Regions from separate parts of the Oerskovia sp. Root918 genome, predicted to be linked through region 2. Evidence: predicted binding sites of a transcription regulator. Region 2 holds the regulator's gene; each other region holds the start of a gene.
What was found. The regulator Rex, encoded in region 2, represses fermentation and respiration genes when NADH is low (regulators of the CRP and FNR family bind a similar motif). The targets are predictions, from matches to a motif close to CTTGTGAANNNNTTCACAAG.
Positions count from the first base shown of each region.

Region 1: pflB (formate C-acetyltransferase) is a predicted target of Rex. The motif match lies at 5,529-5,548, and genes of this name have one in related genera.
Region 3: adhE (bifunctional acetaldehyde-CoA/alcohol dehydrogenase) is a predicted target of Rex. The motif match lies at 1,150-1,169, and genes of this name have one in related genera.

Region 1 covers NZ_LMJG01000013.1:29,188-39,086, forward strand. The annotation lists gene ASE27_RS11320 (PIG-L deacetylase family protein) at 1-298, opposite strand, end outside; gene ASE27_RS11325 (RidA family protein) at 336-779, opposite strand; gene ASE27_RS11330 (alpha/beta fold hydrolase) at 916-1,899, shown strand; gene pflA (pyruvate formate-lyase-activating protein) at 1,960-2,970, opposite strand; gene pflB (formate C-acetyltransferase) at 2,991-5,273, opposite strand; gene ASE27_RS11345 (glutamate--cysteine ligase) at 5,819-6,952, shown strand; gene dxs (1-deoxy-D-xylulose-5-phosphate synthase) at 7,067-8,974, opposite strand; gene ASE27_RS11355 (GuaB1 family IMP dehydrogenase-related protein) at 9,127-9,899, shown strand, end outside.
Region 2 covers NZ_LMJG01000012.1:341,366-351,264, reverse strand. The annotation lists gene ASE27_RS10940 (cytochrome c biogenesis protein ResB) at 1-754, opposite strand, end outside; gene ASE27_RS10935 (cytochrome c biogenesis CcdA family protein) at 754-1,527, opposite strand; gene ASE27_RS10930 (TlpA disulfide reductase family protein) at 1,597-2,241, opposite strand; gene ASE27_RS10925 (histidine phosphatase family protein) at 2,294-2,983, opposite strand; gene ASE27_RS10920 (MarR family winged helix-turn-helix transcriptional regulator) at 3,075-3,581, opposite strand; gene ASE27_RS10915 (YceI family protein) at 3,797-4,348, shown strand; gene ASE27_RS10910 (redox-sensing transcriptional repressor Rex) at 4,507-5,208, opposite strand; gene ASE27_RS10905 (glutaredoxin family protein) at 5,304-5,672, opposite strand; gene ASE27_RS10900 (HAD family phosphatase) at 5,778-6,587, shown strand; gene ASE27_RS19800 (30S ribosomal protein bS22) at 6,727-6,825, opposite strand; gene ASE27_RS10895 (acetoin utilization protein AcuC) at 7,047-8,243, opposite strand; gene ASE27_RS10890 (TrkH family potassium uptake protein) at 8,516-9,892, shown strand.
Region 3 covers NZ_LMJG01000001.1:1,095,530-1,105,428, forward strand. The annotation lists gene ASE27_RS04635 (prolyl oligopeptidase family protein) at 1-1,036, opposite strand, end outside; gene adhE (bifunctional acetaldehyde-CoA/alcohol dehydrogenase) at 1,226-3,919, shown strand; gene ligA (NAD-dependent DNA ligase LigA) at 4,306-6,798, shown strand; gene ASE27_RS04650 (dihydrodipicolinate synthase family protein) at 6,875-7,870, opposite strand; gene ASE27_RS04655 (hypothetical protein) at 7,952-9,061, shown strand; gene ASE27_RS04660 (ThuA domain-containing protein) at 9,200-9,865, opposite strand; gene ASE27_RS04665 (ROK family protein) at 9,883-9,899, opposite strand, start outside.

The DNA.
Region 1 (9,899 bases), on a different contig from region 2:
CGTACTCGAGCACGCCGTCGGGCAGGCCCAGGAACTCGACCTCGTCGACGCCGACGATCGCGGCCGACGCCACCTGCTCGGCCTCGCGCACCACGCGCGCCTCGTCGGGGGCCAGCCCGTCGATCCCGGCCTCGCCGCTCGTGACCATGGTGTAGACGACGGTCTTGCCCTGCCCGGTCCAGCGCGCGACCGCGGCGGCTGCCCCGAACTCCATGTCGTCGGGATGGGCGACGACCGCGAGCGCCCGCGTCCAGTCCTCGGTCAGCGGGGTCAGGGGCGCCTGCGGTGGGTGGTCCATGCTTCCCACGGTATGCCCGGGCGCCCGGGCCGGCAGGTCAGCGGACCGCCGCGACGGCCTCGACCTCGACGAGCTGGTCGTCGTAGCCGAGCGCAGCGACGCCGAGCAGCGTGCTCGGCGGGTCGTGCGGGGCGAGCGCGTCGCGCACGACCTCCCACGCGGCCACGAGGTCGTCCTGGGAGGTCGAGGCGACGTACACGGTCGTCTTGACGAGGTCCGCGAAGGTCGCGCCCGCGTCCTCGAGCGAGATCCGCAGGTTCGCCATGGACCGGGCGGCCTGTGCCCGGACGTCACCGACCCCCACGGTCGCGCCGTCGTCGTCGAGCGGGCACGCGCCTGCGGCGTAGACGAGCCGCACGCCCGACGGGACGACCGCGGCGTAGGCGTACTCGGCGACGTCGGACAGGCGGGGGCTGCGCACGAGTCGCGCGGCGGGGGTCGACGGCTCAGCGCTGGACGGGGCGGCGGGGACAGCAGGCACGGGTTCTCCTCGGGGTCGACGGGTGTCCCCCGATCCTCGACCATCTGCCGCCGGGGATCCAGGCATTTCGGGCCGGCGGCCCGGCGTCCGCGATAGCGTGGACGTCCACCTCGCGCAGCGTCGGAAGGACCTCGCCATGCCGCTCGAACCGAGCACACCCACCTCCCAGACCACCGCGACCCTCCACGACGGCAGCACCCTCACGGTCGAGGTCACCGGCACCGGCCCGGCGGTCCTGCTCCCGGTCAACCCCGTCCCGGCCACGGGGCCCTCGGCGGACGAGCTCCGGACGTGGGGCGTCGACCCTGCGCTCGGGCGGACGCTGATCGACGCCCTGTCCCCCACGTTCCGCGTGGTCGCCGCCGACTACGAGGGCCACCGCATGTCCCACCCGGCGGCGGGCACGCTGACCCCGGAGAACGTCACGGCAGACCTGCTCGCGATCGCCGACGCCGCGGGCGTCGAGACCTTCGCGTACTACGGCTACTCGTGGCTCGCCCTGAGCGGCCTCCAGCTCGCGCTGCGCACGGACCGTCTGACCGCTCTGGCCATGGGCGGCTTCCCGCCGCTCGAGGGCCCGTACGCGGGCATGCTCGCGGTCACGCGCGCGACGCACGGCATGACGTCAGCGTCCCCCGCGGCGACGCCTACCGCGCCCACGGACGGCCCGACGGCGCCGCTCGAGACGAGCGACGCCGTCGGGCAGGAGGAGCGCGCGCAGTCGACGGACGCCTCTCCCGGCGCCGGGGGCGACGCGGCGGCGGACCCCGAGGACTTCGACTGGGAGAGCTTCGACATGACGCTCGGCGAGGAGCAGACACGCCAGTTCGTGACGCTCTACGAGGCCCTCGACACCTTCGACGACCGAGGCGCGCTGGACCGCGTGACGTGCCCGCGCCTCGCGTTCGCGGGGACGGCCGACGAGATCGAGTACGGCGAGAGGTGGGGCGGGGTGCACGTGAGCATCGGTGGCGCGCTCGCAGCGCACGCCGCCGAGCTGCGCGCCGCGGGCTGGGACGTGGAGCTGCTCGACGGGCTCGACCACACCCGTGCCATGCAGCCGGACGCCGTGCTGCCCGTGCTGGGACCGTGGCTGACCTCGGTGCTCACCGGGGCATGAGAAACGGCCCCCGGATCACAGGATCCAGGGGCCGCAGGCCACGTCTCGGGGGCGGGACGGTCAGTAGACCGTGAGGCCCTTCGCCCGGAACTGGTCGCGCACGCGGTCGACCAGCTCGACGTCGGGAGCCGGGGTGTCGGTGAGCTCGTACTCGCGCCCGAGCGTCTCCCACTTGTCCCGGCCCATCTGGTGGAAGGGCAGGACCTCGACGCGCGTGACCGTGCCGGGCCGGATCTCGTTGAGCGAGGCCGCGTAGTCCGCGACGACGTCGACGTGCTCGGCCTGGTCGGTCAGGCCCGGGACCAGCACGTAGCGGATCCAGACCTCGACCGGGTGGTCGGCCGTGACCCCGCCGGGCAGGCCCGACTCGGCGAGCCGTCGCCCGAACGTCAGGGTGGGCTCGAGCGCACGGCCCGTGACCTTCTCGTAGGTCGCGGGGTCGCCCGACTTGACGTCCAGGAGCACCAGGTCGGTGTTCGCGAGCATCTCGTCGCTCAGGTTCGCCCCGAGGAAGCCCGAGGTGTCGAGGGTGGTGTGCACGCCCATCTCCTTGGCGCCCGCCAGGATGCGCGCGGCGAACGCGGGCTGCATGAGCACCTCGCCGCCCGAGAGCGTCAGACCGCCCTTGGTGGCACGGAAGACCGGCAGGTACCGCTTGACGCGCGCCAGCAGCTCGTCGGCCGTGACCGGCTCGCCGTCCTTCATCTGCAGCGTGTCGGGGTTGTGGCAGTACAGGCACCGCAGCGGGCACCCGTTGAGGAAGACCGTCAGGCGCGTGCCCGGCCCGTCCACCGCGGTCACGAGCTCCCACGAGTGGACCGAGCCCAGCTCGCCCGAGCGCATCATCGCGAGCTTGTCGTGCCGGTCGAGGTCCTCGGCCGTCGAGAGGCCGGAGACCCCGGCCCCCGTCCGGCGGCGGGGGGCCTCCGGCGCGTCCAGGTCACTGTCGTGGCCCAGGGCGTCACCGGAGGTCCGCCACGGCAGCGGAGCCGAGGCGACCCCGTCGACCCCGTAGCGGGCGGCGGCACGCGCGGGCACCTGGCCGGCTGCGGGCGTCGAGAGAGTCGTCATGATGTTCCGCCGATCTGCGCTCAGAGAGCGCCGTGGAAGGTCCGCGAGAGGACGTCGAGCTGCTGCTCGCGGGTGAGCCGCACGAAGTTCACGGCGTACCCGGAGACACGGATCGTGAGCTGAGGGTAGTTCTCGGGGTGCTCCATGGCGTCCTCGAGAGTCTCCTTCACCAGCACGTTGACGTTCATGTGGTAGCCGTCGCCACCGACCGACGCGTCGAGCAGACCCGCGAGGTTCGCGACCTGCTCCTCCCGGGTGCGGCCCAGGCCGCTCGGGACGACCGTGTTGGTCAGCGAGATGCCGTCCTGCGCCTCGTTGTACGGCAGCTTCGCGACGGACAGGGCCGAGGCGAGCATGCCGTGCGTGTCGCGGCCGTTCATCGGGTTGGCGCCCGGGGAGAACGGCTCGCCCGCACGACGACCGTCGGGCGTGTTGCCCGTGGCCTTGCCGTACACGACGTTCGACGTGATGGTCAGGACCGACTGCGTCGGCAGCGCGTCGCGGTACATCTTGTGCGAGCGGATCTTCGCCATGAACGACTCGACGAGCTCGACCGCGATCGCGTCGACGCGGTCGTCGTCGTTGCCGTACGCCGGGTACTCGCCCTCGGTCTCGTAGTCCACGACGATGCCTCGCTCGTCGAACACGGGCGTGACCTTGGCGTACTTGATGGCCGACAGGGAGTCCGCCGCGACCGCGAGACCGGCGATGCCGCAGGCCATCGTCCGCAGGACCTCCTTGTCGTGGAGCGCCATCTCGAGCCGCTCGTACGCGTACTTGTCGTGCGACCAGTGGATGCAGTTGAGCGCCTCGACGTAGGTCTCGGCCAGCCAGTCCATGGTCTTGTCGAAGCGGGCGCGGACGTCGTCGTAGTCGAGGGGCTGGCCCTCGGGCACGGGAGCCACGACCGGCGAGACCTGCTTGCCCGTGACCTCGTCCTTGCCACCGTTGATGGCGTAGAGGAGGGTCTTGGCCAGGTTCACGCGGGCACCGAAGAACTGCATCTGCTTGCCGACCGCCATGGGCGAGACGCAGCACGCGATCGCGGCGTCGTCACCCCAGGCCGGACGGATCTGCTCGTCCGACTCGTACTGGACGGCCGAGGTGTCGATCGAGACCTTGGCGCAGAAGTCCTTGAACCCCTGCGGCAGGCGCGGGCTCCAGAACACGGTCATGTTGGGCTCGGGAGCCGGGCCCAGGTTGTACAGCGTCTGCAGGAAGCGGAACGAGTTCTTGGTGACGAGCGGCCGACCGTCGTCGCCCATGCCGCCGATGGTCTCGGTGACCCACGTCGGGTCGCCCGAGAACAGGGAGTCGTACTCGGGGGTGCGCAGGAAGCGCACGATCCGCAGCTTGATGACGAAGTCGTCGATGATCTCCTGCGCCTGCTCCTCGGTGATGACACCGTTCGCCAGGTCGCGCTCGAGGTACACGTCGAGGAAGGTCGAGGTGCGGCCCAGCGACATCGCGGCGCCGTTCTGCTCCTTGACCGCGGCGAGGTAGCCGAAGTAGAGCCACTGCACGGCCTCGCGGGCGTTGGTCGCCGGGCCCGAGATGTCGTAGCCGTACGAGGCGGCCATCTGCTTGAGCTCGCCGAGGGCGCGGATCTGCTCCGCGTGCTCCTCGCGCTCGCGCACGACCTTCTCGCTGAACGGCTGGGTGTCGAGGTCCAGCTTGTCGAGCTTCTTGGCGGCGACGAGCTGGTCGACGCCGTAGAGCGCGACGCGGCGGTAGTCACCGATGATGCGGCCACGGCCGTAGGCGTCGGGCAGGCCCGTGATGATGTGCGAGCTGCGTGCGGCGCGGACGTTGGGCGGGTAGACGTCGAAGACGCCCTGGTTGTGGGTCTTGCGGTACTCGCTGAAGACCTTCTTGAGCTCCTGGTCGACCGGGTAGCCGTAGGTCTCCAGGGCGCCCTCGACCATGCGCCATCCGCCGTTCGGCATGATCGCGCGCTTGAGCGGGGCGTCGGTCTGGAGGCCGACGATGACCTCGGCGTCCTTGTCGATGTACCCGGGCGCGTGGGCCGTGATGCCCGCGGGCGTGTGGGGGTCGACGTCGTAGATGCCCTTCTCGCGCTCGGCGGGGAACATCTCGGAGAGCTTGGCCCAGATGCCTGTGGTGCGCTCCGTGGGTCCGGCGAGGAAGGAGTCGTCACCCTCGTACGGGGTGTAGTTGCGCTGGATGAAGTCGCGCACGTCGACCGTGTCCTGCCAGGGACCCGCGGTGAAGCCGGCCCAAGCGGGGACGGTCGCGTCGTCCTGGCCGCCAGTGGTGCTGCGAGCCTCGGAAATGCTGGTCATATCACTCTCCTCGACGTCCACGCCGCGCAGCCTGCGCGGCGGGGGTAAAGACCTTGGTCGACGCGGGAAATCCGTGCCGTCCTGCCGTTCTCCTTCGCCCTTTCAGGCTACGACCCCGAGAGGGTCCGGGGGTGGTCAAGACGCTGTCACCTGGCTCACAGGGTGAACCGTCGGATGTTGAGCCACGCTCGGCAGAACCGCGAGATTGCAACCTTTCTGGCTACTGGAACACCTCCGCAGGGCCGAGCATTCCCGCTTGTGACAGTCTTCACATGACCCTTCCTTGGGCGTTCGACGAGTGACTACTCGGGACCAAAGTCCCTTGCGGAATGCGTCCGGGTTGCTTTTTTCTCCCGCCTTGCCAGGAGCATCCACGATACCCAGCGAACAACGGCCCGGCATTTCCGCACCGACCATTCTCGGCGTCGGCGCCCGCAACCTCCCCCGCCCCGGACCGCCGCCCTCTCGCCCGGGGCGCGCGCCGCCGTCGGGCCCCCTGCGTGCGAGCGGCCCCCGCCACGTGTGAGACTTCCTCGATGCGAACCATGGGAGTGGAGGAGGAGTTCCTCCTCGTCGGACCGGACGGCGTCCCGAGCGCCGTCGCGGCCGAGGTCATCGAAGCAGCCGGCACGAGCCGGCCCACCGAGGCCGGGCTCGGGGCGTCGGGCGGCTCGCGCCCGGACCAGGCCGGCAACGCCCCCGGGGGCGACCTCGAGCTCGAGCTCATGGAGGAGCAGCTCGAGACCGGCACGCACCCCTGCGCGGACCTGTCCGAGCTGGCCCAGGAGATCCGCGACGGGCGCATCCGGGCCAACAAGGCCGCCGAGCAGCGCGACGCGCGCATCGTCGCGCTCGGCACCTCACCCGTGCCCGTGTCCCCGACGACCGTCGGGAAGCTCCGCTACCTCGAGGCGCGCGCCGCGTTCGGCCTCACGGCCCGCGAGCAGCTCACGGGCGGCTGCCACGTCCACGTCGCGGTCTCCTCGGACACCGAGGGGGTCGCGGTCCTCGACCGGATCGGCCCCTGGCTCGCCCCGCTCCTCGCGCTGAGCGCCAACTCGCCCTACTGGCAGGGCGAGGACAGCGGGTACGCAAGCTTCCGCTCCCAGGTGTGGTCACGGTGGCCGACGGCGGGCCCCGCGCCCTCGTTCGGCACGCCCGAGGCGTACCGCGCCACGGTCGACGCACTGGTCGGCACCGGGACCATCCTCGACACCGCGATGATCTACTTCGACGCCCGGCTCTCGGCGTCCTACCCGACCGTCGAGATCCGCGTCGCGGACGTGTGCCTCGACGCCGACACCGCGACCCTGCTCGCGGCCCTGGCCCGCGGGCTGGTGGAGACCGCCGCTCGCGAGGCCGCGGCGGGCGCGGCCGCGCCCATGCTCCATCCCGAGCTCCTGCGCACGGCGTCGTGGCGTGCAGGCCGGTCGGGGATCTCCGGCGACCTGGTCTCGCCGCTCACCTGGAAGCCCGCGACCGCGCACGACGTCGTGGGGCAGCTCGTCGCGCACGTGCGCGAGGCGCTCGTCGACGCGGGCGACCTCGACGCCGTGACCGAGCTCCTCGGGCGGCTGTGGTCGACGGGCGGGGGCGCCGCACGGCAGCGCGCATGGTTCGCCACGTCGGGTGACCCGCGCACCGTGATCGAGCGTGCCGCGGAGGCGACGCTCGCCTGAGTCCCGGACGGGCCCTGCCCTGCCCGGTCCGGGGGCGAGTCGAGCCGACCCAGGACGCAGGACGGGGCACGGATCGCGCGGTCCGTGCCCCGTCCTGCGCCTCGACCCGCTGTGTCAGAGCAGCGCGAGCGCCGTGAGCGCGTCCCGCGTGACGTCCTGCGCCGTCAGGCGGTGCGTCGTCCTCACCTGGTCGATCGTCATGTGGTCCAGGAAGACCGTGGGCAGGCCCAGCGGGACCACGGGGACCGTGATCCCGGCCTCGACCGCGCGCTGGCCCAGGAGCGAGCCCACGCCGCCGTCGGCGATGCCGTCCTCGATCGTGACCACCAGGTCGTGCTCGCCCGCGAGCTTGACGAGCGCCGACGGCAGCGGCAGGACCCAGGTCGGGGACGCGACCGTGACCTCGACGCCGTGGGCCGCGAGCGCCTCGCCCGCGGCCATCGCGGTACCGGTCATGGAACCGACGCCCACGAGCAGGACCTTGCGGGTCGCGCCGGCCGCAGCCTTGGTCTTCTTGGCCGGCACCGCGTCGTGGCGGGCGACCACGTCGACGCCGTCGAGCGTCTCGATCGCGGGGATCGGCGCGACGACCGCGCCCTTGGGGTAGCGCACGACCGAGGGCGCGTCGTCGATGTCGACCGCGTGCCGCAGGGCCTCGCGCAGAGTGGCCTCGTCGCGCGGGGCCGCCAGGTGCAGGCCCGGGACGATGCGCAGCATGGCCATGTCCCACATGCCGTTGTGGCTCGCGCCGTCCTCGCCCGTGATCCCCGCACGGTCGAGCACGAACGTCACGCCCGCCTTGTGCAGCGCCACGTCCATGAGGACCTGGTCGAACGCACGGTTGAGGAACGTCGCGTAGACCGCGACGACCGGGTGCAGGCCCGCGAAGGCCATGCCCGCCGCGGACGTCGCGGCGTGCTGCTCGGCGATGCCCACGTCGAACGTGCGCTCGGGGAACGCCTCGGCGAAGGGTGCGAGGCCCACGGGGTGCAGCATGGCCGCGGTGATCGCGACGACGTCGGTACGGCGCCGGCCGATCGTGACGATCTCGTCGGCGAACACCGAGGTCCAGCCGAAGCGCGAGGGCGCGACGGGCAGCCCGGTCTCGGGGTGGATCTGGCCCACCGCGTGGAAGCGGTCGGCGACGTCCTGCTCGGCCGGGGTGTACCCGCGACCCTTCTCGGTGATGACGTGCACGATCACGGGGGCCCCGTACGAGCGGGCCCGCACGAACGCGTGCTCGAGCGCCTCGATGTCGTGGCCGTCGACGGGGCCGACGTACTTGATGCCCAGGTCCTCGAACATGCCCTGGGGTGCGACGACGTCCTTGAGGCCCTTCTTGAGCCCGTGCAGCCACTCGTACGCGAACCGGCCGGGGGCGCCCGAGCGCGAGAGCGTGCGCTTGCCCCAGTCGAGGAAGTTCTCGTAGCCGCGCGTGGTGCGCAGCGTCGACAGGTGGTGCGCCATGCCGCCGATGGTCGGCGAGTAGGAGCGGCCGTTGTCGTTGACGACGATCACCAGGCGCCGGTCCTGGCTCTCGGCGATGTTGTTGAGCGCCTCCCAGGCCATGCCGCCCGTGAGAGCGCCGTCGCCGATGACCGAGACGACGTGCCGGTCCCGCAGGCCGCGCACGACGTTGGCCTTGGCGATCCCGTCGCCCCAGCTCAGCGCGGTCGACGCGTGCGAGTTCTCGACGATGTCGTGCGGGGACTCGGCGCGGCTCGGGTACCCGGACATGCCGTCGCGCTTGCGCAGCGCGGAGAAGTCCTGGCGGCCCGTGAGCAGCTTGTGCACGTAGGCCTGGTGGCCCGTGTCGAACACGAACGAGTCCTTGGGCGAGTCGAAGACGCGGTGCATCGCGAGCGTCAGCTCGACCACACCGAGGTTCGGTCCGAGGTGCCCGCCCGTGCGGGACACGGCGGAGACGAGGAACTCGCGGATCTCCGCGGCGAGGGTCTCCACCTGCTGGGGGGTCAGCCGCCGGAGGTCCTCCGGTGACGTGATGCTGCTCAACAGGGTCATAACCGCTCCGTTCCGCCTGCCATTCGACTAGCCCGACAACTCTAGGCCGTCCGGACGGGTGCTCGCGCCCGGAGAGGCCCGATCACGACCTCTGCACGGACCGGGCACCCGATCCGCGCTCGCTCTCTCGACAGCCTCCGTAGACTGCTGGGGTGCGCTTCCTGCCGGGCCAGCAGCCCACCACCGACCTGACCTACGGCGACGTGTTCCTCGTCCCGTCCCGCTCCGAGATCACCTCGCGCTTCGACGTCGACCTCGCGTCCGACGACGGCACGGGCACCACCATCCCGCTCGTCGTGGCCAACATGACGGCGGTCGCGGGCCGCCGCATGGCCGAGACCGTCGCGCGGCGCGGCGGGATCGTCGTGATCCCGCAGGACGTACCCACCGACGTCGTCGCGGACGTGGTCGCCGACGTCAAGGGCAAGGACCCGGTCATCGAGACCCCGGTCGTGGTCTCCCCCACCGACACCGTGCACACCGCGCTGACCCTGATCGGCAAGCGGTCGCACGGCGCGGCCGTGGTCCTCGACGGCGACCGCCCCGTGGGGGTCGTGACCGAGGCGGACTGCCTGGGCGTCGACCGCTTCACGCAGGTCCAACAGGTCATGTCGGCCCAGCCGCAGACCGTCGACGCGTCGGTCGTGTCGGGTCCCGGCGGTCTGCAGGCCGCGTTCGACGAGCTGCACCGCTCGCGGCGCAAGGTCGCCCCGGTCGTGCGCGACGGGCGCCTCGTGGGCGTCCTGACGCGTCGCGGCGCGCTGCGCTCGAGCGTCTACTCCCCCGCCCTGGACGCCCAGGGGCGCCTGCGCATCGCGGCGGCCGTGGGCATCAACGGCGACGTCAAGGCCAAGGCCGCCGAGCTCCTCGCCGCGGGCGTGGACGTGCTCGTCGTCGACACGGCCCACGGTCACCAGGTCAAGAT
Region 2 (9,899 bases):
CGCGCAGGTAGCCGCGCTCGGCGGCCACGGTCCGGCGTTCGGGCAGCCCGCGGGCCACGTCGGCCGGCTCGGTCGAGACGTCCACGCGGAACGTGGGCAGCCGGCGGAACCGGCCGCGCAGGTGCGCGGCTGCCGCCTCGACGACCTCGTCGGGCGTCGCCGTGCTCGTGGTCTCGGCCTTGGCCGGGAAGCGGTCGAACCGTCGCGGGGTGCGCGGCGGGCGGTTGCGCACGGCCTGCAGGTGCGCCTTGGTGCGCGGCAGGATGCATCCCACGAGCGACACGAACAGCAGGATGTAGATCGCGGAGAACCACACCGACGCGTACACGTCGAAGAAGCCCAGCCGGTCGAGCCACTCCCCCGTGCGCGGGTTGTCCTGGAGGTAGGTCAGGACCGCGGCCGGGTCCTGGGGGCGCTGCGGCAGCACCGAGCCCGGGACGGCCGCGACGGCCAGCAGCATGAGGAGCATGAGAGCGACGCGCATGCTCGTGACCTGGCGCCAGACCCAGCGCAGGCTGCCCTGGAGGCCGAGCGAGGGGAGCTGCGGCGTGCCGGCCTCGCCGGCGCGCGCGGTACCGGGCGCGTCCGGGATCGCGGCGTCGGGTCCGGTCGCGCGCGGGGCGCGCTTCGAGCTGCCCGACGGCGTCGCTCCCGTCTCGGCGGGCGCCTCGCCCTCGGAGGGGCGAGCCTCGGGCTCGGGGTGGCTGAACGCGTCGTCGATGCCCTCGGGGCGGTAGAGGTCCTTGTCGCTCATCAGATCACCGTCTCGAAGCCCGTGATGAGCCCGCCGAGGCGCGAGGTCCAGGTGCCCCAGACGCCGGTCACGAGCGCCAGGCCGATGAGGATGAGCATGCCGCCTCCGATGCGCATGATCGCGAGCCGGTGGCGCCGCAGGAAGGCCACGGCCTTCTTGGACCGCTCGAGGCCGATCCCGATGAGCAGGAACGGGACGCCGAGGCCCAGGCTGTACGCGATGCCCAGGATCGCGCCGCGACCCGCGGTGGCCTCGTCGAGCGACAGCGCCATGACCGCGGTGAGCGTCGGGCCGATGCAGGGCGCCCAGCCCAGGCCGAACACGATGCCCAGCAGGGGTGCACCCCACAGCCCCGCGGTGGGGCTCAGGTGCAGCCTGCGGTCGCGCTGGAGGAACGGCATGGCCCCCATGAACGCGAAGCCCATGAGGATCACGAAGACCCCGATGACGCGCGTGATGACGTCCTCCCACTGCTTGACGTGCACGCCGACCGCACCGGCGGCGACCATGAGCAGGACGAAGACGAGCGTGAAGCCGGCCACGAAGAGCCCGACGCCGGTCGCGACCCGCCACCGGCCCGGGGCGCGCACGGTCCGGACGGCGCTACCGCCACCCCCACCGCCGCTGCCGCCTGCCTGGCGCGACGTGGTGCCGGCGTTGGCCGCGGCGAGCCCGCTCACGTACCCGACGTAGCCGGGGACGAGCGGCAGCACGCACGGGGACGCGAAGGACACGAGCCCCGCGAGGAGCGCGACCGGCACCGCCAGCAGCATGGAACCGCTGAACGCCGTGGTGGCGAACGTGGTGCCGACGTCACCGGCGAAGGAGAGAGGGTTCACGGGTCAGGCGTCCTCTGCGAGGACGTCGTCGACGAGCCCGGTGAGGGTCGAGCCCTCGGCGCGACCGATGATGCGTGCGGCGACGCGCCCCTCGCGGTCGAGCACGACCGTCGTGGGCACCGCCTGGATGGGCACCGAGCCCTCGAGCGTCGCGATCGCCTCGCCGCGCGTGTCCTCGATCGAGGGGTAGGGCACCTCGAACGTGCGCTCGAACGCGAGCGCGGCGCCCGCGTCGTCGGTGCTGTTGATCCCGAGCAGGCGCACCCCCTGGTCCGCGCGGTCGTTCGCGAGCGCGACCAGGTCCGGCGCCTCGGCCCGGCACGGCGCGCACGACGCGTACCAGGTGTTGAGCACGACGACGTCGCCGGCCCACTCGCTCGTGTCGATCGCGTTGCCCTCGAAGTCCGTGCCGGTCAGGACGACGGGGTCGTCACGGTCCGACACGTCCCACGTCTTGACCGAGCCGTCGCCCGAGACGTAGCCCTGACCCACGACGTCGTCGGGGCTCGTGGCGCCCGACTCCTGGGCGCAGCCCGTGAGGACCAGGCCGAGCGAGACGATCGCGACGGGGACGAGAGCAGGACGACCGGCGGTGCGATGCCCGGGTGCGGGCGCGCGACCGTGCCGGGCACGGAAGGGGTGGATCATGGCAGCACTGTCTCCCACCTGCCTGGGCACAACCTGAGAAACCCCTGGTGGGTCACGCTCCGGAGACCTTCGCGGCCCCCGGCAGCAGGTCCGCGACCGGCTCGGTGTAGTGGATCCCGACGAGGCGGTCGCCGTCGAAGCGCAACGAGGTGAGGGACGCGAGCGAGCACTGACGGTTGCGCGGGTCGTGCCACAGCCGCTTGCCCTCGAACGCCAGGCGCGAGATCCAGATGGGGAGCTGGTGGCTCACGAGCACGACCTCGCGCCCCTCGGCCTGCGCACGGGCGTCGTGGATCGCGGCGTGCATGCGCGCGACCTGCTCCTTGTAGGGCTCGCCCCAGGACGGGCGCAGCGGGTTCCAGAGGTAGGGCCAGTGCCCGGGGTGGCGCAGCGAGCCGTCGCCCACGCCGAACTTCATCCCCTCGAAGTGGTTGCCCGCCTCGATGAGCCGCTCGTCGGTCCCGAGCGGCAGGCCGAAGGCCTCGGCGACGGGCGTCGCGGTCTCCTGCGCGCGCTGGAGCGGGGACGCGATGACCAGGGCGACGTCGAAGGGCTCGTGCGCGCCGTCGTCGGGCAGTGCGGGTGCGCCTTCCGCGGGCTTGCCCGACAGGTGCCCCGCGACGCGACGCGCCATGGTGTGCCCGAGCTCGGAGAGGTGGTACCCGGGGATTCGCCCGTAGAGGATGCCGTCCGGGTTGAAGACTTCACCGTGACGCATGAGGTGGACCGTGGTTGCAACCATGCCGACCAGTCTCCCAAAGATCTGGCGCGCGCGGTGCACGTGCCCGGGGTGCTCCGGGCCACACCGCGCCGCCCGGCGCGCCCGGCCATACCTACTGCTCGCGCGGCTCCGCGACCCGGCACGCCTCGGCGACGGCTTCCATGGCCTCGCCGAGGTTGCGCAGCTGCGCCGGGGTCAGGACGTCGACCAGGTAGCGACGGACCGCGGTCACGTGGCCCGGGGCCGACGCGACGAGCTCGGCGTACCCCGCCTCCGTCATGACGCAGTTCACACCCCGTCCGTCGCCCACGCTCGCGGCGCGACGCACGAGCCCGCGCTGCTCCATGCGGTGGACCGTGTGGGTCACGCGGCTGCGGGAGCGGGCCAGGCCGTCGGCCAGCGCGGACATGCGCAGGGTGTGGTCGGTCGCCTCGGACAGGCGGACCAGGAGCTCGTACTCGCCGAGGGTCAGGCTCGAGAGGTCCTCGTGCTCCCTGCTGAGGGCTTCGACGAACCGCGCAGAGCCGTCGAGGAACGAGCGCCAGTAGCGCTGCTGGTCGTCGTCGAGCCAGGAGGTGTCGTGCACCGCGGTGGCGTGCTGGTCCTGCTGAGCCGTCATCTCTTCCTTCATCCGTCACGCCCCCTCCGTGTGAACAACGGCCCCATTCTCCCATCGTCGGGGGTGGTGGCCGGTCCAGGGAGAACTCGTGCCCTCCTCGGGGAATAGAGGGCGGTGGGCTTGCGTTGATGCGTTCGTATGAAGTTGAATCTTCAACTAATGGCACGTCGACGGCGCGCCTGACGCAACGCAACTCGACCTCTCAGGAGACACCCATGGCCACGAACCTTCCCTCCGGACTGACCGCAGGCACCTACGCGATCGACCCCTCGCACTCGCAGGCGACCTTCACGGTCCGCCACGCAGGCATCTCCAAGGTCCGCGGCTCGCTCGCGATCGCCGACGGCAACATCACCATCGGTGACGACGTCGAGTCCTCCAACGTGGTCGCCGCGATCGACGCCAAGTCGGTCAACACGGGTGACGCGGGCCGCGACGGCCACCTCCAGTCGGCCGACTTCTGGGACGCCGAGAAGAACCCGACCTGGAACTTCGTCTCGACCGCCGTCGAGGCCGACGACGACGACTTCGTCATCGCGGGCGACCTGACCATCAACGGCGTGACCAAGCCGGTCAAGCTCGAGACCGAGTTCACGGGCACCGCCGTCGACGCCTACGGCAACTCGCGCGCCGGGTTCGAGGCCGAGACCGAGATCTCCCGCAAGGAGTTCGGCCTGACCTGGAACGTGGCCCTCGAGGCCGGTGGCGTGCTCGTCGGCGACAAGATCAAGATCGCGCTCGACCTCTCGGCGATCAAGCAGGCCTGAGCCTCTCGCCCCCGACCGGCCCCCGCGTCCTGACGCGGCCCGGTACGCCAGGAGCCGGCGACCCGTGACGGGTCGCCGGCTCCTGTGCTGTCCGGGCGAGGTGCGCACGAGGCCCGACGGCGGGACGCGCCACCGCGGTCGGGCCCGGTGCGGGTGCCCTAGGCCCCGGCGCCCTCGTCGTCCTCGTCCGGACCGGGCTCGCCCGGGGGACGGTTCGCGAGTGCTCGCGCCTGCGCGTGGAAGGCCAGGATCTGCAGCTCGCTGCCCACGTCGACCGAGCGCACGATCACGTCGTCGGGCAGCTGGAGGGCGCGCGGCGCGAAGTTGAGGATCTCGCGGACCCCGGCCTCGACGACCCGCTCGGCGACGTCCTGCGCGACGTGCGCGGGCGTGGCCAGGACGACGATCGTGACGTTCTCGCGAGCGATGACCTCCTCGAGCGCGTCGACGTGCTCGACCACGAGGCCCGCCGCCTCGGTGCCCACGACCGACGGTGACGCGTCGAGCAGGGCCGCGACCTCGAAGCCACGGGTCCCGTAGCCCGAGTAGTTCGCGAGCGCGTGGCCCAGGCTACCGATACCGATGATCGCGATCCGGTGCTCGTCGGTCACGCCCAGCGCCGACGTGATGTAGGTCGCGAGCGAGTCCACCACGTACCCCACGCCGCGCGTCCCGTACGACCCGAGGAACGACAGGTCCTTGCGGAGCTGTGCGGAACCGACCCCGGCCAGCTCGGCGAGCTCGGTCGACGAGGTGGTCTCCACCCCGCGCCCCTCCAGGTCGCGCAACGCCCGCAGATAGGCGGGCAGACGTGTCACCGTCGCGCCAGGAATGCCGGTGTCCCCCAGGGTCTCTGCCACTCGTACCACCCATACCTCGTCATGTCGTCGTCGTTGACGACCTCCCTGTGCTGCTTTCTCGGATCATCTCAGGCTCTGGCCCCGAACGCGGAACGTCAGCCGCTGACGCGCCGCCGGGCGAGCGCCTTGGCGAGCCGTGCGCCGTCGACCTGCCAGAACCCTTGCTGGACCCCGTCCACGGTCACGACCGGGACGTAGTCCCCGTACTCGGACGCGAGCGCACCGGTCGGGTCGTCGTCCACGTCGACCTCGGTCCACGTGACCCGCTGCTCGGCGCACACCGCCTCGACGATCTCGCGAGCCGTGTCGCACAGGTGGCACCCGTCGCGCCCGTAGAGCACGACGCGCGGGGGCAGGGGAGGCACGGCTCGGGGAGGGGCGGCCGGGCCGAGCGCCTCGGACCCTGCCTCGGGTCCTGCGGCTCGTCCTGCGGCGTGTCCGGCGGCAGGTTCTGCGGTGCTCACTCCCCCAGCCTACGCATCCCGGACAGAAGGTCCGTCCGGGTGCCCGGCGTCCTGAGGCGCGCGGGTCGTCGGCGGGGGTCGGTGGGCGCCGATAGAGTGGACGGCATGCCGACGTCTGCACCTGGGTCCACCCATCCGACGGCGGCCTTCTTCGACGTCGACAACACCATCATCCGGGGCGCCAGCTCGTTCCACCTGGCCCGGGCGCTGTACCAGCGCGGCTTCTTCTCCACCCCGGACCTCGTGACGTTCGCGTTCCACCAGGCCCGGTACCTCCTGCTCGGGGAGAACAAGCGCCAGATCGACCAGGTCCGCTCCCGGGCCCTCGACCTCATCGCCGGCCGCTCGGTCGCCGAGGTCGTCGCGATCGGCGAGGAGGTCTACGACCAGGTCCTCTCCCTGCGGATCTTCCCCGGGACCCAAAAGCTCCTCGACGAGCACATCGCGGCCGGTCACCAGGTGTGGCTCGTGTCCGCGACCCCTCTGGAGATCGGCCAGCTCATCGCCCGGCGGCTCGGGGCCACCGGGGCGCTCGGCACGGTCGCCGAGCACGAGGACGGTCTCTACACGGGCCGCCTCGTGGGCGACATGATGCACGGCCGGGCCAAGGCCGCGGGCGTGCGCGAGCTCGCCGAGCGCCACGGGATCGACCTCTCGGCCTCCTACGCCTACGGCGACTCGCTCAACGACGTCACCATGATGCAGGCCGTGGGCCACCCGTGCGCGATCAACCCGGACACGCGGCTGCGCCGCCACGCCAAGGACGTCGGGTGGCCCATCCGCGAGTTCCGCGGCCGGCGCCGACGCGTCGCGAACCGGGGGCTCAAGACCGCGAGCTGGGCGGGGGCGGCCTGGGTCCTCGGGCTCGTCATGCGCTCGATCCGGCGCTCGCTCAAGGGCCGCACCGGCCTCTGACCTGCCGCTCCCCGGGCCGCCGACGAGCCGGACTCACCGACCAGCCGGCGCCCGCGACGATCCCGGGCATGCGAAGAGCCCGGCACCCCTGAGGGGTTCCGGGCTCCTGCGGCAACCGGCGCGCGAACGCGCCGCGCTGCTACTTCTTGTTACGACGCTGGTGGCGCGTCTTGCGAAGCAGCTTGCGGTGCTTCTTCTTGGCCATACGCTTGCGGCGCTTCTTGATGACGGAGCCCATGGGTCCTCACAATGCTGGATCGGTGTGCGATCGGGATCGCCCCGATCATGGTGGTCCACGGCTGATCGGGAACCGACCAACACGAGAAAAAGTCCGTCCCTTAGCCTACCTGCTCCCAGGCTGTCGCCAGAAATCGAGCGAGGGTGACGTCGTCGGGCGGGGGGCGGAACACCCTGGCGGGCGCTCGCCCGCCGCCCGGTTCCGGGGCTCCCCGAACCGCCTCAGTCGAAGTGCGCGTCCAGTCCCAGCAGGGGAAACACGGCCTTGCGCGTCGCGACGACCGCGCGGTCGACCTCGTCCTCGGGGTCGTAACCCCGCCCCCACGACGTGAACGCGACCTCGCCGTCCCCCATGAGCGCGGCGGTCTCGCGGTGGGCTACCGCGGTGATGTGGTCGCGCCACGCGACCGGCACGGGCGTGGACGGCGCCACGGGCGCGTGGACGACCTCCGCGACGACGTTGGACCACGCGAACGGGACGACCGACGTGACCGAGTAGCCCCCGCCGCCCAGGGCGACCCAGCGCCCCTCGGCGAGCTCGTGCGTCAGCTCGTGGATCCAGCGCACCGCCGTGCGCTGGGCGTCGATGCTCACGTCGAGGTCGCTCAACGGGTCGTGGCCGTGCGCGTCGCAGCCGTGCTGGGACACGATCACCTGCGGCCGGAACGCGCGCAGGACGGGCGGGACGACCGCGTCGACGGCCCGCAGCCAGCGCGAGCCGTCGGTCCGGCGCGGCAGGCCGAGGTTGACCGCGGTGCCCGACGCCGTGGCGCCGCCCGTGTCCGTCGCGTGGCCCGTGCCGGGGAACAGCGTCGCGCCGCTCTGGTGGACCGAGACCGTCAGGACGCGCGGGTCGTCCCAGAAGATCGACTCGACGCCGTCGCCGTGGTGCGCGTCGAGGTCGACGTACGCGACGCGCTCGGCGCCGTCGTCGAGGAGGCGCCGGACCGCCGCCGCGGCGTCGTTGTAGATGCAGAAGCCGGACGCTGCCCCGCGCTGGGCGTGGTGCATGCCGCCCGCGATGTTCACGGCGTGCAGCGCGTGCCCCGACCAGACCGCGCCCGCGGCCTCGTACGAGCCGGACAGGATGCGTGCCGCGGCCTCGTGCATCCCGGCGAAGACCGGGTCGTCCTCGGTGCCCAGCCCCAGCGCGGCGTTCTCCACCCCTTGCTCCGAGGCCGCGTGCACCGCGGCGACGTATGCCGGGTCGTGCACCAGGTCGAGCACCTCGTCGGTGGCGGGCGACGTCCCGACGACCTCGACCCCCGGGGCGTCGAGCAGACCCAGCGCGCGCACCAGGCGCATGGTCAGGTCCAGACGCGTCGGGGACATGGGGTGCCCGTGCCCGAAGTCGTACCCCAGCAGGTCCGGGCTCCACACGACCTGCGCGACGAACGGCACGGTGTCGGTTCCGGTCACGTGCGCTCCTCGGTCGGCGGTCCTCGTCCGGACGGCGGGTGCTCCGTCGCACGGCCCGTACCGCGGCACGCGTGGTGTCGGCGGCAGGCAGGAAACACGGTAGCGCCCGCACGGCCCGACGGCGCCACGCGGTTCAGCCGGTGGGCAGGGGCCGTCCTGTGGCAGAGTTGGGCGACACATCGGCACGCACGGCGACCGGACGACCCCGCAAGGGCCTCCCCCGCCACCCGTCCACCCGGACGAGGACGCACGGACAGCGAGACGGAGGACCGATGCCCCAGGGGGTTTCCGGGCGCTTCTTCGCAGGACGAGAGCTGGTCGACCGCCTCGCCCGCCACTCCCCGGCCCGCCTCGCGGTCACGGTCTTCGCGGCGGTGATCTCGCTCTTCACGCTGCTCCTCATGGCCCCCTGGGCCACGACGTCCGGGAAGTCGGCGCCGCTGATCGACGCGCTCTTCACCGCGACGTCGGCCGTGTGCGTCACGGGCCTCGTGGTCGTCCCGACGGGGACCTACTGGTCCACGTACGGGCAGGTCGTGATCCTCGTGGGCATCAAGATCGGTGGTCTGGGCGTCATGACGCTCGCCTCGATCCTCGGCATGGCCGTCTCGCGGCGCATCGGCCTGACGCAGAAGCTGCTCACGGCCTCGGAGACCAAGACGACCCGGCTCGGCGAGGTCGGTTCGCTCGTGCGCGTCGTCATCATCACCTCGACCAGCATCGAGCTGCTCATCGCGCTGCTGCTCCTGCCGCGCTTCATCGTGCTCGAGGAGACGTTCGGCGAGGCCGCCTGGCACGGCCTGTTCTACGGGATCTCGGCGTTCAACAACGCGGGCTTCATCCCCACGGCCGAGGGCCTGACGCCCTACGTGGGCGACTGGATGCTGCTCATGCCGATCATCATCGGCGTGTTCATCGGCTCGCTGGGCTTCCCCGTGATCCTCAACATCATGCGCAACCGGCGGCGCGCCTCGAAGTGGAACCTGCACACCAAGCTGACGCTCACCACGAGCGCGGTCCTGGTCGTGGTGGCCGTGGTCCTGTTCGCGGCGTTCGAGTGGACCAACGCCAAGACGCTCGGCCCGCTGAGCCTCAACGAGAAGATCCTCGCGTCGCTGTTCGCCGGGGTCATGCCACGGTCCGCGGGCTTCTCGACGATCGACATCAACGGCATGCACGAGTCGAGCTGGCTCATCACCGACGCGCTCATGTTCGTCGGTGGCGGCAGCGCCTCGACGGCGGGCGGCATCAAGGTCACGACGCTCGCGGTCATGCTGCTCGCGATCGTGTCCGAGGCGCGCGGCGACCGCGACCTCGAGGCGTTCGGTCGGCGCATCCCGCGCGAGACCCTGCGCCTGGCCGTGGCCGTGTCGTTCATCGGCGCGACGGCCGTGCTCGTGGCGAGCCTGCTGCTGCTCGAGATCACGGGCTGGACGCTCGACGTGATCCTCTTCGAGACCATCTCGGCGTTCGCGACCGTGGGCCTCTCGACGGGCGTGACGGCCGACCTCCCGACCGCCGGCAAGTACGTCCTCGTCGTGCTCATGTTCATCGGCCGCACCGGGACCATGACGCTCGCGGCCGCGCTCGCGCTGCGCGACCGGCGCCGCGTCATCCGCTACCCCGAGGAACGCCCGATCATCGGCTGACCCCGCC
Region 3 (9,899 bases), on a different contig from region 2:
CTGCGAGCGAGGTGGAGGGCGTGGGCTCGAACAGGACCGTGAAGCCGCGGGCCCCTGCGAGGAAGTCCTCGAAGCGCGTCGCGAGCAGCGAGCCGGCCAGGTAGGTGGCGCCGTCGACCGTCCAGTCGTCGCGGAGCTCGACGAGCATCCACTCGCGCTTGACGCCGACCTCGGCCGAGCGCGGGACGTCGATCTTGACGAGCTTCTCGTCAGGGGTGCTCGCGTCCTGGACGAGGTACGTCTCGCTGTCGTAGAAGGCGATCGAGCGGCCCACGAAGTCGCGCTCGAAGCCGCGGGAGTGCGTGCGCCAGCCCATGATGTACATGTCCTCGGGTTCACCCTCGTACACGATGGTCGCCTCGGTCACGGGCGTGCCGCGGTGCCAGCGCTTGACGACGCGGGGGTACCCCGACGGGGTCATGGAGCCGGGACCGAAGTCGGTGTAGACGTAGACCGTGTCCGCATCGATCCAGCCGAGCCCGCCCTTGGACTCCTCGCGCAGGAACCCGCCGTCCTCAGGCGCGACGAAGGTCTTGGTCACGAGGTCGAACTCGCGCGTGACGTCGGCGTCGGAGCCGCCGGGGGACAGGTCGATCAGGGCGTGGCGCCACTCCTGGCCGGGCTCGGGGCGCAGCACGCTCGCGCCGTGCCAGACCCAGCTCTGGTCCTCGGCCTCACCCAGCGCGTCGAGGTCGAGCACGAGCTCCCACGCGGGGTGGTCGGTGCGGTAGGAGTCGAGCGTCGTGCGGCGCCAGACGCCGCGCTCGTGCTGGGCGTCGCGCCAGAAGTTGTAGTAGTGCTCGCCGATCCGGGACACGTCGGGGATCTTGTCGTCGGAGTCGAGGACCTCGCGGATCGCCTGCTCGGTCGCGGCGAACTCGTTCGTGGCCTCGATGGTCGCGGCGGTCTCGGCGTTGCGTCCCTGGACCCAGGTCATGGCCTCGCGGCCCTCGACCTCCTCGAGCCACAGGTACGGGTCGTGCGGCGTGGTCGGCGGTGCGGTGGGCGTGTCGGTCACGGCGTTCTCAGCACTCATGCCAACACCCTAGGTGACCGGTCCGACGGGTCGTCCCGGCAGGGACGACCCGACAGGGGGCGGTGACTGTGGCCCGTGCCACATCCATCGAGGCCTCTTGCATCTATCCGTACCTTGTGAAAGTATTCACAAGCAAGGGAAAGACACCACGCAGACCCGGCCGCTCGGGTCACTGGAGGAGCTACCAACGTGAGCAGCACGAGCAAGGCCCTCGCCGGAGTCACCGAGATCGACGCCCTCGTCGACCGGGGCCTCAAGGCGCTCAAGCAGTACGACGCCTTCACCCAGGAGGACATCGACCGCATCGTGAAGAAGGCGTCCGTCGCGGCCCTCCACGAGCACGGCCGCCTCGCGCAGCTCGCGGTCGAGGAGACCGGGCGCGGAGTCTTCGAGGACAAGGCCACCAAGAACATCTTCGCGTGCGAGCACGTGCCGAACTCGATGGCCAACCTCAAGACGGTCGGCGTGATTGGCCGCGACGACCTCACGGGCATCGTCGAGATCGCCGAGCCGGTCGGCGTGGTCGCGGGCATCACCCCGGTGACGAACCCGACCTCGACCGCGATCTTCAAGGCCCTCATCGCGCTCAAGACGCGCAACCCCATCATCTTCGCGTTCCACCCCAGCGCCCAGAAGTGCTCGGTCGCCGCAGCCCGCATCGTGCGGGACGCCGCGGTCGCCGAGGGCGCCCCCGTGGACTGCATCCAGTGGGTCGAGCAGCCCTCGCTCGAGGCCACCTCGGCGCTCATGAACCACGACGGCGTCTCGCTCATCCTCGCCACGGGCGGCAACGCGATGGTCCGCGCGGCCTACTCGGCGGGCAAGCCCGCCCTGGGCGTCGGCGCGGGCAACGTCCCGGCCTACATCGAGAAGAGCGCCAAGCTCGGCCGCGCGGTCAACGACGTGGTCCTGTCCAAGGGCTTCGACAACGGCATGGTGTGCGCCTCGGAGCAGGCCGTCATCCTCGACACCGAGATCTACGACGAGGCCCTGGCCGAGTTCGCCCACATGCACGCCTACCTCGCGACCCCCGAGGAGAAGGCCAAGCTCGAGCGCTTCATCTTCGGCGTCGAGGCCGGCGGCGCGAACTGCGCGGGCGCCAAGCTCAACGCCTCGATCGTGGGCAAGAGCCCCCAGTGGATCGCCGAGCAGGCCGGCTTCACCGTCCCGGACGGCACCTCGATCATCCTCGCCGAGTGCGCCGAGGTCGGCCCCGCCGAGCCCCTGACGCGCGAGAAGCTCAGCCCCGTCCTCGCGGTGCTGCGCGCCCAGTCGACCGACCACGGCATCTCGCTCGCCGAGCAGATGGTCGAGTTCGACGGCCTGGGTCACTCGGGTGCGATCCACACCGAGGACAAGGACATCGCGGAGGAGTTCGGCCAGCGCGTCAAGGCCGTGCGCATCCTGTGGAACCAGCCGTCGGCCCTCGGCGGCATCGGCGACATCTACAACGCGCTGATCCCGTCGCTGACCCTCGGGTGCGGCTCGTACGGGCACAACTCGGTGTCGAACAACGTGTCGGCGGTCAACCTCATCAACGTCAAGCGGATCGGACGCCGGAACAACAACATGCAGTGGTTCAAGATCCCGCCGAAGACCTACTTCGAGCCGAACTCGATCCAGTACCTGGCCCAGATGCCCGACGTCGAGCGCGTCACCATCGTCACGGACAAGGTCATGAGCCAGATCGGGATCGTGGACAAGGTCCTCGACGTCCTGGGTCGCCGCCCCAACAAGGTCTCGATCCAGATCATGGACCAGGTCGAGCCCGAGCCGAGCGTCGAGACGGTCGAGAAGGGCGCGGAGATGATGCGCGACTTCAAGCCCGACACGATCGTCGCGATCGGCGGCGGGTCGCCCATGGACGCGGCCAAGGTCATGTGGCTCAAGTACGAGCACCCGGAGATGGCGTTCTCGGACCTGCGCGAGAAGTTCTTCGACGTTCGCAAGCGCGCGTTCAAGTTCCCCACGCTCGGTGACCTGGCCAAGCTGGTCTGCATCCCGACCTCGTCGGGCACGGGCTCGGAGGTCACGCCGTTCGCGGTCATCACGGACCACGCGACCGGGTACAAGTACCCCCTCGCCGACTACGCGCTGACCCCGTCGGTCGCGATCATCGACCCGGTCCTGACCGCGACCATGCCGGCCAAGCTCGCGGCCGACTCGGGCTTCGACGCCCTGACGCACGCGACCGAGGCCTACGTGTCGGTCTACGCGAACGACTTCACGGACGGCCTGGCGCTGCACGCGATCAAGCTGGTCTTCGAGCACATCGAGGCCTCGGTCACGCAGGGGGCGGCAGCCCCCGAGGCCCGCGAGAAGATGCACAACGCGGCCACGATCGCGGGCATGGCGTTCGGCAGCGCGTTCCTCGGGATCGTCCACGCGATGGCCCACACGGTCGGCTCGTCGTTCGGCCTGGTCCACGGCCGCACGAACGCGATCTTCCTGCCGCACGCGATCCGCTACAACGGGCAGATCCCGACCAAGGTCACGGGCTGGCCCAAGGCCGAGAAGTACATCGCGCACGAGCGCTACCAGCAGATCGCCAAGCACCTGGGGCTGCCGGCCTCGACGCCCGAGCAGGCCGTCGAGTCGTACGCCCGGGCCGTGGAGGAGCTGCGGGCCAAGGTCGGGATCGAGCACTCGTTCAAGGAGCAGGGTGTCTCGGAGCGCGAGTTCATCGGGGGGCTGGACGCCCTGGCGATGCGGGCCTACGAGGACCAGTGCGCCCCGGCCAACCCTCGCCTGCCGATGCTCGAGGACATGAAGGACATCATGGTCGCGGCCTACTACGGCACGAGCCGCGAAGAGGTCCGTGCCGAGCGCAAGGCCACCGAGGAGGCGCTCGCGCTCGCCGCGGCCGCCGAGACCTCGGAGTGATCTGGGCACCGGCGTCCGGGGAGCAGCCCTGACGCCGGTAGCCCGACGTCGACCCGAGCGGTACGGGTCACGGTCGGGTGGCGCGTCCTGCCGGGTGGCGCCACCCACCCGGGACCGAGGCTTCCCCCCTTGGCCTCTGTCCCGCACGCAGCGCCCCGCGTCCTCCAGCGCGGGGCGCTGCTCTGTTCGGTGGGCCCGACGGCGCCGGGCGCCCTCCGCGGCTCCCGCGCCCGGGAGGGGGCCGGGGGAGTGACCGCCCGACGCCGCAGCGACCCCCTGCGGCGCACGCGCCTCGCGTGGTGGGCAGGGACCGTGTGGTGAGCGACGTCGTCGGGCAGGACGCGCAGGCCCGAGCGGGTGTGGGCGGTCCACGCGATGATGGGCACGTGAACGACGCCACCCCGCCGCGCCCCGCGACCCTTGCCGACGCCGCCCCGGAGGTCCCCGGCGACCTCGCCACGGCTTCCCAGCCCCACGCTTCTCCTGCGCTCGGCGCCCGGGAGGAGGCCGACGCCCAGCGCCGCTGGGCCGAGCTCGTGGCCCAGGTCGAGGCCGACCAGCGGGCCTACTACGAGGCCGACGCGCCTGTGTCGTCGGACGCCGAGTACGACGCGCGCATGCGCGAGCTCGAGGCGCTCGAGGCGGCCCACCCCGCGCTCCAGACCCCCGAGTCGCCCACGCAGCGGGTCGGCGGACGGGCCGCGACGGGCTTCGCGACCGTCGAGCACCTCGAGCGCATGCTCTCGCTCGACAACGCGTTCTCCGAGGAGGACCTCGCCGCGTGGGCCGCCCGCGTGCACCGCGACCTGGGCGTCTCGCCAGAGGCCTCCGTGGAGTACCTGTGCGAGGTCAAGATCGACGGCCTCGCGATCGCGCTGCTGTACGAGCGGGGGCGCCTGGTGCGGGCCGCGACGCGAGGCGACGGGCGCACGGGCGAGGACGTCACGGCCAACGTCCGGACCATCACGACCATCCCGCAGCAGCTCGCGGGCGACCCGGCCACGCACCCCGCGGTGATCGAGGTCCGGGGCGAGGTCTTCCTGGGCGTCGAGGACTTCGCGGCCCTCAACGAGGCGCTCGTCGCGGCCGGGCAGGCACCGTACGCCAACCCGCGCAACACCGCGGCCGGCTCCCTGCGCCAGAAGGACCCGGCCGTGACCGCGAGCCGTAACCTGCGCATGTACGCGCACGGCGTCGGGGCGCTCCAGTGGGACGAGGGCGAGCACGCCGAGCTCGCGCGCCAGTCGGACGCCTACGCGCTGTTCGAGCAGTGGGGTGTCCCCGTCTCGCCGCACAACCGGGTCGTCGACGGGCTCGCGGGCGTGCAGGAGATGATCGCGTACTTCGGCGAGCACCGGCACAGCATCGAGCACGAGCTCGACGGGATCGTCGTCAAGGTCGACGAGCTCGCGCTCCAGCGCAGGCTGGGCGCGACGAGCCGCGCGCCCCGGTGGGCCATCGCGTACAAGTACCCGCCCGAGGAGGTCAACACGCGCCTGCTCGCGATCCAGGTCGGGGTCGGGCGGACCGGACGGGCAACCCCGTACGCCGTCATGGAGCCCGTGCTCGTCGCGGGCAGCACCGTGCGTCAGGCGACGCTCCACAACCAGGACGTCGTGCGCGCCAAGGGCGTCCTGATCGGCGACGTCGTGGTGCTGCGCAAGGCCGGGGACGTCATCCCGGAGATCCTCGGGCCGGTCGCCGCGCTGCGCGAGGACGGCGTGCAGCGTACGGAGTTCGTCATGCCCGCCGAGTGCCCCGAGTGCGGCACGCCGCTGCGCCCCATGAAGGAGGGCGACGTCGACCTGCGCTGCCCCAATGCCGAGAGCTGCCCGGCGCAGGTCCGCGGGCGGGTCGAGCACATCGGTTCGCGCGGCGGCCTCGACATCGAGGCGCTGGGCGAGGTCACCGCGGCCGCGCTCACGCAGCCCTACGAGCCCGCGGATCCGCCGCTGCGCACCGAGAAGAACCTGTTCGGGCTCACGGTCGACCAGCTCGCACCGATCCGCGTGGTCGTCCGCGACCCGGAGACCGGGCTGCCCCGGCCGTTCGAAGGGGTGGGGGAGTCGGGCGAGGTGGAGATGTCCGACGGCTCGGTGCTGCTGGCCAAGGTCGTCCGGCCGTTCCAGAAGGTCGCCGCCCGCACCTACCCGCCCGGCTTCGAGGACGCGACGCCCGCCGAGCGTCGAGCCGCGGGCGTCCGCAAGGACTTCCCGGTGTACGGCCCGTCGACCACCGCGCAGACGCTCGTGGACGAGCTGCGCGTCGCGAGGACCAAGGACCTGTGGCGCATCCTGGTGAGCCTCAACATCCGCCACGTCGGGCCGGTCGCCGCCCGGGCGCTCGCGGAGTGGTTCGGTTCGCTCGACGCGATCCGGTCGGCGAGCCGCGACGAGCTCGCCGCGGTCGAGGGGGTCGGACCGGTCATCGCCGACGAGGTGCTGGCCTGGTTCGACGTGGACTGGCACCAGGAGATCGTCAAGACCTGGAAGGAGGACGGGGTCCGGTTCGAGACCCCGGGCCACCCCGGTCCCGGCGCGCGCCAGCAGCCGACCGGCCCGCTCGCGGGCCTGACCGTCGTGGTCACCGGGGGCCTCGAAGGGTTCTCGCGCGACGGTGCCAAGGAGGCGATCCTCGCGGCGGGCGGCAAGGCCTCGGGCTCGGTGTCCAAGAAGACCGACTACGTGGTCGTGGGCGAGAACGCGGGCTCCAAGGAGACCAAGGCCCGGGACCTGGGCCTGCGGATCCTCGACGAGGCCGGGTTCGTGGCTCTCCTCGCGGGTGGGCCCGAGGCGGTGGGCGACGCGCGGGCCGAGGAGGCGGGCGCTCCCGACGGCACTGACGGCACTGACGGCAGCGAGGGGACCGACGCCGACTGACGGCCCGGGGATGCGTCGAGACAGAGGGGTTTCGTCGAGGTAGAGGGCTCGAGGCCTCTCCCTCGACGGGAGGCCTCTACCTCGTGGCGTCCGTGGCGCTCGGTCCGGAGGAAACCGGCCCCGTGGCCCCCGACCCCGCGGCCGGACGGCGCGACAGCGCGGTCCGCAGGCCCGCGGTCTGCTCGGGCGGAGTCGCCAGGAGCGGTCCGCGAGGAGGTCCGGTCGGCACGCCCAGCAGCTCGGCGAGCGCGTGGAGCCCCGCGACGGGGCGCAGCCGTCCGAGCTCGCGGGCCAGGGCGAGGAGCCACGAGCGCTCGGCGACCGCATCGAGGGGACGACCCTCGACGTGCGCCCGGCGCAGCCTGGCGTACTCGGCGGGCACGAGGGCCGCGACCCCGGTGTGCCAGGCATCGCTCGCAGGCAGGGTGGTGAAGGCCCCCTCGGTCATCGCGAGGTCCCCGCTCAGCCCGACCGCGAACGCCTCGTCGTCGACCGCGGCCCGGACCTCGTCCAGGCGAGTGCTCACGCCCTCCCTCCCGGCCGGGTCCTTGAGTCCCCGGAGCCGGGCGTGGCGCGCCAGATGAGCCAGGACCTCGGGGGTCGCGTCGTACCCGCTCTGAGCAGGCCGGTTGTAGAAGCACACGGGCAGGTCCGTCTCGGCGGCCACGGCCTCGAACAGGGCCACGACCTCGTCGTCGACCAGCGGGACGTACGAGAAGGGCGTGAGCACGAGCCCGTCGGCGCCGCCCGCCTGCGCGGCGACGGCGTTCCGTACGGTCTCGGCGGCCGACGCGGCCGCGACCGCGACGTGCACCGGGACCCGGCTCCCCGAGCGGCCCGGCCCGGCGTCGCGCGCGGCCCGGACGGCCGTGCCCACGACCGCGGCGCGCTCCTCGGGGGAGAACGACGTGCCCGCGCCCGACGACGCGAGGACCGTGACGCCGTCGACCCCTGCGCGTACCGCGCCCGCCACGAGGCCCGCCAGCGCTCCCAGGTCCGGGGCGCCCGAGGCCTGGTCCAGGGGAGTGATCGGATAGGCGAGCAGCCCGCTGAAGGGCGACGGCACGGTCATCCGCGCGATGCTGCCACACGAGCGGGCCCGAGGGATGAACGTCCCGCCGTCCGATCGTTGCCCGCGCCTACCATGGCGACCATGACCCAGGACCTGATCCCTGACCTCGTCGCGCCCGCCGACACCTCGACGCTCGTGCGTGGCGCCCACCTCGTGGGCTCCGTGAACCTCCCCACCGCCGAGGACACGTTCCGCACCGTCGCCGCGCACGCGGGCACCCACCTCCGGCGGATCCCCGACGGCGAGGTCGGCGAGAGGTTCCACTGGATCCTGTTCCAGGGCGCGCGCTTCGAGGCCGTGCCCGGCCTGGCGCGCCTCCCGATCGACCCCGTGATCGTCGCCGGGTTCGACGTGCGCCCGCACGTGCTCGACGGCTCGGTCGCCCCGGGAGACCTGACCTTCGGCGAGCTGGGCTACGCGGCGGCCGCGACGTCCTCGTACGCGGACTTCGCGCGACTGCGCGACGAGGGCGTCATCCCGGCCGGGACCCGCTTCCAGGTCTGCCTGCCCACGCCGCTCGCCCCGGTCGTGGCGTTCGCCGTGCCCGACGCGCGTCCGGCCGTCCACACGGCCTACGAGGCGGCGATGCTGCGCGAGATCGAGGCGATCGTCGCGGCCATCCCCGCCGAGGACCTGGCGATCCAGCTCGACCTCGCGAGCGAGTTCGCGCTCGTCGAGGGCGCGAACCTCGGGGCCGGACCCGCGCAGGCGTGGTTCGCGGTCGACTCCGACGAGGTGCTCGCCGGGTGCGTCGCGCGCGCGGCCCGAGTGGCCTCCGCGGTCCCGGCGGGCGTCGAGCTCGGGTTCCACCTCTGCTACGGCGACGTGGCCGAGAAGCACTTCGTCGAGCCCGCCGACGCGCGCCGGCTCGTCGAGGTCGCGAACGGGCTCGCCACGACCGTGACCCGCGAGATCGACTGGTTCCACCTGCCCGTGCCGATCGAGCGCGACGACGTCGAGTACGTCGCGCCGCTCGCCGACCTCGCGATCGACCCGGCGACCGAGCTCTACCTGGGTGTGGTCCACCACGAGGACGGCCAGGAGGGTGCGCTGCGCCGCCTCGCGGCCGCGGCGCAGGTCCTGGGCGAGCGCGAGATCGGCGTCGGGACCGAGTGCGGGTTCGGGCGCGGCCCGAGCGAGCGCACCGCGCCCCTGCTCGAGCTGCACGCCGCGGTCGCGCGCGCCTGGTAGGTCGCGACCGGTTCGGCCACGCGCCCGGGCGCACCCGCACGGCGAGGGTGCGCTCCGGCGTCGGGCAGGACGCACGAACGGTCGGCAGCCCGGAAGGGGTGCCGACCGTTCGCGTCGGTGCTCAGGAGAGGCGGTGCCTCACCGGCTGGCCCACAGCAGGCCGCGCTCGATCACGGTGCGCAGGTCCGGGCTCTCGAGGTCCGAGAGCTGGTGACCCGGAGCGCACACGAAGATCTTGCCCGCGCCCCACTGCCGGGTCCAGATCGACGGCGACACCACGGGCGAGCGCCACGGCGAGTCGGCCGTGGGCTGGATCGTGGTGGTCGCGAGGACCTCGTTGAGCGAGTCCGCGAGCACCCAGTACTGCTCGGAGTTCAGGTGGAACGGGCCGAGGCCGGCCACGAGCGGATGGTCCGCGTGCTCGGGCAGGACCTCCACGGTGTGCTCGACCAGGTCGCCGGGGTGGGCGGCGAACTGCCCACCGAGCATCTGGAGGTAGTCCGTGGCCATCCGGAACGAGTCGATGATCCCGCCGTGCCAGCCGGCGAGACCGGCGCCGTTGGTCACGGCCTCGCGCAGACCGCGCATCTCGTCGGGCAGGATCTCGCCCATGGTCCAGGACTGGACGATCAGGTCGACGCCCGCCATGTACTCGGCGTCGGCATAGACCTCGAGCGAGGACTCGACGTCGACGTCGAAGCCCGACTCCTCGAGGAAGGGGAGGAAGAGGTCGGTGCTCTCCTCGGGGGAGTGGCCTGGCCATCCTCCCCGGACGATCAGGGCCCGACGGTCCGGCACGCTCATGAGTCCTCCGTTGGCGCTCACGCGATCAGGGCAT